2 linked regions of the Thermotoga maritima MSB8 genome follow. The protein of the gene in region 1 interacts with the protein of each later gene in a pairwise test. Links are inferred from orthologs where the notes say so. Each region holds a gene or a part of one and is shown on either strand. Other genes may lie near its edges. The genes, in order: def and TM_RS07725.

Region 1 (3,528 bases):
CTGCAAAACCGGTGGAATAAGGGTTTACAGGTCCGTGAAAGGATTGAAAGAAGATGAAGATAACGCTGAATAGCGTTTCCTTCAGATACAACGGAGACTACGTTTTGAAGGACGTGAACGCCGAGTTCGAAACGGGGAAGATCTACGTTGTGGTGGGAAAAAACGGCTCCGGGAAGACCACCCTTTTGAAGATCCTCGCAGGACTCCTGGAAGCCGAGGGAGAGATTTTCCTGGACGGTTCACCAGCGGATCCGTTTCTTTTGAGAAAGAACGTGGGCTACGTCTTCCAGAATCCGTCTTCACAGATCATAGGTGCCACCGTGGAGGAGGACGTGGCCTTTTCGCTGGAGATAATGGGGCTCGACGAGAGCGAAATGAGAAAGAGAATAAAGAAGGTCCTGGAACTGGTGGGACTCTCCGGTCTCGAAAAGGAAGACCCGCTGAACCTTTCAGGAGGCCAGAAACAGAGGCTTGCGATTGCCTCGATGCTCGCTCGGGATACACGCTTTCTCGCTTTAGATGAACCGGTTTCCATGCTGGACCCTCCCTCTCAGAGGGAGATATTTCAGGTGCTCGAGAGCCTCAAGAATGAAGGAAAGGGAATAATACTGGTAACACACGAGCTGGAGTATCTGGATGATATGGACTTCATACTCCACATCTCGAATGGTACAATCGATTTCTGTGGAAGCTGGGAGGAATTCGTGGAGAGAGAGTTCGACGATGTGGAGATTCCTTTCAAGTGGAAACTCTGGAAGAAATGTGGGAAGATAAACCTGTGGGAGGATCGGTATGAGAATTCTGGTAACCAACGACGACGGGATACAGTCTAAGGGGATCATCGTCCTCGCAGAGCTTCTTTCCGAGGAACACGAGGTGTTCGTGGTGGCTCCCGATAAAGAGAGGAGCGCAACTGGTCACAGCATCACCATACACGTTCCGCTCTGGATGAAGAAGGTTTTCATCTCAGAGAGGGTGGTTGCGTACTCCACTACAGGAACGCCCGCGGACTGTGTGAAACTCGCCTACAACGTGGTCATGGATAAAAGGGTCGATCTCATCGTGAGTGGTGTGAACAGGGGGCCCAACATGGGCATGGATATTCTCCACTCTGGGACGGTCTCGGGTGCGATGGAAGGTGCCATGATGAACATTCCTTCGATTGCCATATCGAGTGCTAACTACGAGAGTCCCGATTTCGAAGGAGCGGCACGTTTTTTGATCGACTTTCTGAAAGAATTCGACTTCTCACTCCTCGATCCTTTCACCATGCTGAACATAAACGTGCCTGCTGGTGAGATAAAGGGATGGAGATTCACAAGGCAGAGCAGAAGAAGGTGGAACGATTACTTCGAAGAGAGAGTCTCACCCTTTGGGGAGAAGTACTACTGGATGATGGGAGAGGTCATCGAAGACGACGATAGAGACGATGTTGACTACAAGGCGGTTAGAGAAGGGTACGTCTCCATCACTCCGATACATCCCTTTCTCACGAACGAACAGTGTCTGAAGAAGTTAAGGGAGGTGTACGACTGATGTACAGAATAAGAGTCTTTGGAGATCCCGTCTTGAGAAAGAGGGCAAAACCCGTTACAAAGTTCGACGAGAACCTGAAAAAGACCATAGAAAGAATGATAGAGACGATGTATCACTACGACGGTGTGGGACTCGCGGCACCGCAGGTTGGAATATCTCAGAGGTTCTTCGTCATGGACGTTGGAAATGGTCCGGTTGCCGTGATAAATCCGGAGATTCTTGAAATCGATCCAGAAACTGAAGTAGCAGAAGAGGGGTGCCTCAGCTTTCCCGAGATCTTCGTCGAGATAGAAAGGAGCAAAAGAATAAAGGTCAAATACCAGAACACAAGGGGAGAATACGTGGAAGAAGAACTGGAAGGTTACGCTGCAAGGGTTTTTCAGCACGAGTTCGATCATCTGAACGGAGTTTTGATCATCGATCGAATCAGTCCAGCAAAGCGCCTTTTGCTCAGAAAGAAACTCATGGACATAGCAAGAACCGTTAAGAGATGAGGAGGGAAGAGACGTGAAAAGGTGGTTGCTTTTGATTTCCTTGATGGTGTTCTCCGCGGTTGTGTTTTCGTTCTCCGCACCCGTTGATTCTCCAAGGGTTTCGGCAACTTTCGGTGAGTACAGAGGGAGTGGAAACAGAGGACCTCATTTTCACATGGGAATCGACTTTTCTACGGGATTGAAAGAAGGAGTTCCCATATACGCCTCCGAGAGAGGCTGGCTCGTCAGAATCGAAATAGACGAGGACGATATATACGGCTACACAGTGGTTCTGGAACACGAGAATGGATACAGAACGCTCTACGCCCATCTGAGCAGATTCTCGAAAAAACTGGAAACGGTAGCGAGTTCTTTGAAACAAGAGTTCGGGAATGTGAGGATCGTCGTGAACTTCCCTGAGAAAGAGATCTGGTTCGAAAAAGGTGAAGTCGTCGGATACTCAGGAACCACAGGAGAGGCACCCATTCCCCACGCACACTTCGAGATAAGAGACAGGAACGAGGAAGTTTCCTACGACCCTTCGACTTTCTTGAACCTTCCAAAACCCGTGGATGAGGATATTGTTCTGGAAAAAATAAAGATAGGAGACAGTGTGTACGATTTCGTCGAGGGGAGGACGTACCCGTTCAGTGGAAATTTCCCGGATCTTGCGATCAAAGCCTATTCGAAAGGGTTCAACAACACGTTAGGACTCAAGAAGATCTCACTCCTTTTGGAAGGTGAAGAGATCTATCAGATCTCTTTCGATCAGATTCCCTGGTCCGAGTTCACAAACGTCTGGGGAGTGTACGATAGGAAGTCCGTTTCGGCCGCGTACAGGTTTGAGCTCTGGTACAAATTGTTCCCCGAAACGTTTTCTTCGATGATAAAGGTGAACAAATTTCCCGAATTGGGAAAAGCCCCAGATTTTGCCAAATACACAGTCGTTATTGAAGATATCTGGGGCATGAAGAAGGAATTTTCTTTCTACCTGCAGCGGAGGTGAAATCATGCTCTTTCTGTTTTTTGGAAAGAAAAAGAAAGACCTGAACAAAAACCCGTTTTACAGGGAAAAGGGATCCCTTGTAGTTTACATAAAATGTGACAGGTGTGGGGAAGTCTTCAGAAGTCATCTGAGAACGGGGTACGATTTCATCGTGGATTACGATAACCCGGGCGTTCCTTACAAGATAGACAAGCTCTATGTGGGTTCAAAATGTCCCAACAAGATACATCTTGTTGCGACCTTCACGTCTTCTTATAAACCGGTGTCTGTTTCTCTGGAGGGTGGAACTTTTATAACCCGAGAAGAATTTGAAGAATCGCAAAAACAATGATGTAACCTTTTTTTAAGAAAGATTGTGATAAACTATCAAGGCTGTTATAAGATCAGCGAAAGGAGGATGGGAGATGAGAAGACTTTTCACCAGCGAGAGCGTAACAGAAGGGCATCCGGACAAAATCGCCGACCAGATTTCCGACGCCATACTCGACGCCATGCTCGAGCAGGATCCAAGGA
Region 2 (2,903 bases), 130 kb from region 1 along the record:
CGGGGTGACCACAAGAACTCCGTTCGCTCCGAGTTTTTCCGCCTGCTTGACGAGTTTCAGCGTTTTTTCGGTGGAATTCGTTCCCGCTCCCACGATCACAGGGATTTTCCCATCGACGATCTCGAGAGTTCTGGAAACGAGCTTTTCTCTCTCGTCTTCGTTGACGGTTGGTGATTCACCTGTCGTTCCAAGGACGATCAACGCGTTGACGCCGTTTTCGAGCTGATACCTGACAAGCCTCTCGTAAGACTCAAGATCAAGCTCACCATTTTTGAATGGTGTAACGATAGCAGTTCCTACTCCTCTGAACATCTTTTCACATCCCCCCTGAGAAAGATTTCTCCGTTTTCTTCTTTCAGAAAGAGTGTGCCTCCTGGAACCTGGATCTTCACCTCTTTTGCCCCTGTTTTATCTCGATACACGACGAAAACAGACGTAACACCCGTTCCACAGGCTTTTGTTTCCCTTTCCACTCCTCTTTCGTATGTTCTCACCTTGAGGCGGTCGGGAAGTACCTCGTAGAAATCCACGTTCGCGCCTGTTTTGTACCTGAGATCTCTTCCGAGTTTTTCCACATCCAGTTCGTCGATTCCTTTCACTTCCATAACGAAATGAGGAACGCCCACAACGACGAAATATCCTTCGTAACCATCCACCTTCATCTCTTTCTTTTCTGAAACACCCGGCATCCTCACCCAGATACTGTCGTCAACGATCACCTTTATTTCTCCAGCCCTAGAGAGAAAAGTGAATTCTTTTTCTTTGATCCAGCCCCTGTCTATGAGGTACTGAGAAAAGGCCCTTGCGCCGTTCCCACAGAAGGCCGCCATACTCCCATCGCGGTTGTAGTAGTCCATGAAGTATTTCCCATCGACCAGCTCCACGAATATGACTCCATCCAGATCGCCCACGTTTTCCCTGACAAAATCTGGTTTTTTCTCTTCGGGTATCCTCTTTTGCGTGTTGTCAACTATGAGGAAGGTGTTCCCATTGGCCGAATAGCACACACTATCACACCTTTCCGTTCATCTCAGCGTGCTTCAGGAGAATTCTGACGGCGTTGGTCGCAGCCCCTACACGGATGTTGTCCGCCACGTTCCAGAAAAGAATGGATCTTTCATCGGTCGCTCTGAGTCGGCAAACATAAGTTTCGTTCTTTCCTGCGACATCCACCGGTGTTATGAGATCGTCCGTCACCACCACGTCTTCTCCAGAAGCTATGACTTCTCTCACCTTTTCGAGAGACTCGTAGGGTTTCTTGAGCCTCACCATGATCGCTTCAGAGTGTCCGTACAGAACGGGCACCCTCACCGTTGTTGGATACACCCTTATCGAGTAGTCGTTCAGAATTTTTCTTGTTTCATTCACCATCTTCATCTCTTCCTGAGAGAAAAGATTTTCCTGGATATCACCTATGAGAGGAATGACGTTTCTGTGAATGGGTTTTGGGAAGACTTTCATCACGTTTTCTCCTCTTTCTTGAGCAAGGAGTTCTTCTATCCCCTTATGACCAGCGCCGGAGACGGACTGATACGTCGACACAAAGATCTCTTCTATTCCGTAAACTTCGTGAAGTTTGTAGATGGAAAGGATCATCTGAATCGTTGAACAGTTCGGATTTGCTATTATTCCTGTGTATCCCTTGAGAAGGTAAGCGTTCACCTCCGGAACCACAAGGGGTATTTCCTTCTCCATTCTGAAAGCAGAAGAGTTATCTATCACGGTCACTCCGTTTTCGGCTGCGATAGGAGCGAACTTTCTGGAAACACTGGCACCCGCGGAAAACAGGAAGTAGTCACACTTCCATTTCATCGATTCTTCCGTGAGAAGCTCGACCTTGAATTTCTCACCTTTGAATTCAATTTCTTTACCCACAGATCTTTCCGAAGCGAAGAGCCTGAGCTCCGTGACGGGAACGTTGAATTCTTCGAGTACTTTTACCATCGTTCTTCCAACTTCTCCCGTGGCACCAACAACTCCTACTTTCACCTTCATCCCTCCTTGAATTAATAAAAAAAGCGTCTCTTCGCTCCCCGAAGAGACGCCAAATCAGGTCTGAAATCTTTTTCTGATTCCAGACCCGATCGGCTCTCCACGGAGAGACCTCCGTGACAGTGGTATGGGTATTCCCCATACCCCCAGGCATGCAGAGCGGGAGGAACTCTGCACCCTTCGGCGCCCTCGCCTTTCAGCCGTCCCCGATTCCTCCCCTGATGGGACAGCCTACTCATCTCGGGCGCGCCTCCGTCGGGTCAATGACTATTTTAGCTTAATTGTATCAGTATTTCAAACCGAAGACAATTAAGGAAAGGTTAACTTTGAAGTGACAATCGATAAGGGGTTTGAAGTTAGACAAAAATTTATTTATCAAAATTGATTATGTTTTATTCATACAAACCAGGTTAGTTCCAATCATTCACAAAGTAGGTATTGTGTGTACCGGGCATTGGAAGGTTGATTCAGAGTATGCAATTACCGGTAACGAAGAATTTCATGCGGGTTTGTGGTACCGGAAGCTATGCGTTAAAAAGGGAATAATGGATGATATGAAGAGACAATATGAAGAGAATTTGTGGTAATCAACGACGTGTAAGTGCTTTGAATTCGAGAAATTAGTAGTTAACTTCTAACACATTGAGGAATGCCTTCTTTCATCTATTTGTGAAACATGGAACCAATCGATTTTTACCAGAAACACCCCAAAATGCCCTGACGTAGGTTGATATAATTTATCTTCTGTTTTTTGCTTGTGTTCTTTTCTTGTTTGACTATGCAATTATTCCATTTTTCCAAACAGTACTTGAAGGTGCTCTCTTGTGTGTTAGAATGGTTTATGGAAAGGGAGGATATGGAAGGTCAAAAAACATCTTGCTTTCAGAGTGTGTTTGTGGTATAATTTCTTT

Evidence for each region.
Region 2: the proteins of def (region 1) and TM_RS07725 interact in binary tests that used the Escherichia coli proteins (3 or more experiments, as listed by UniProt). The link is inferred for Thermotoga maritima MSB8 from one-to-one orthologs.

What each region holds. Positions count from the first base shown.
Region 1 is NC_000853.1:1,647,528-1,651,055, reverse strand. Bases 284-3,282 are described here. They hold def (peptide deformylase), read left to right. Parts: upstream 284-1,535; coding sequence 1,536-2,030; downstream 2,031-3,282. Other genes in these bases: TM_RS08445 (hypothetical protein), read left to right, coding at 3,020-3,282; TM_RS08450 (M23 family metallopeptidase), read left to right, coding at 2,044-3,015; surE (5'/3'-nucleotidase SurE), read left to right, coding at 793-1,536; ecfA1 (energy-coupling factor ABC transporter ATP-binding protein EcfA1), read left to right, coding at 284-833. Outside these bases: TM_RS08470 (class I SAM-dependent methyltransferase), read left to right, coding at 1-73; more of ecfA1, read left to right, coding at 54-283; more of TM_RS08445, read left to right, coding at 3,283-3,346; metK (methionine adenosyltransferase), read left to right, coding at 3,420-3,528. UniProt on the Escherichia coli protein: Removes the formyl group from the N-terminal Met of newly synthesized proteins. Requires at least a dipeptide for an efficient rate of reaction. N-terminal L-methionine is a prerequisite for activity but the enzyme has broad specificity at other positions.
Region 2 is NC_000853.1:1,516,997-1,519,899, forward strand. Bases 1-2,855 are described here. They hold TM_RS07725 (aspartate-semialdehyde dehydrogenase), read right to left. Parts: upstream 1,990-2,855; coding sequence 1,012-1,989; downstream 1-1,011. Other genes in these bases: dapA (4-hydroxy-tetrahydrodipicolinate synthase), read right to left, coding at 1-312; dapF (diaminopimelate epimerase), read right to left, coding at 297-1,007.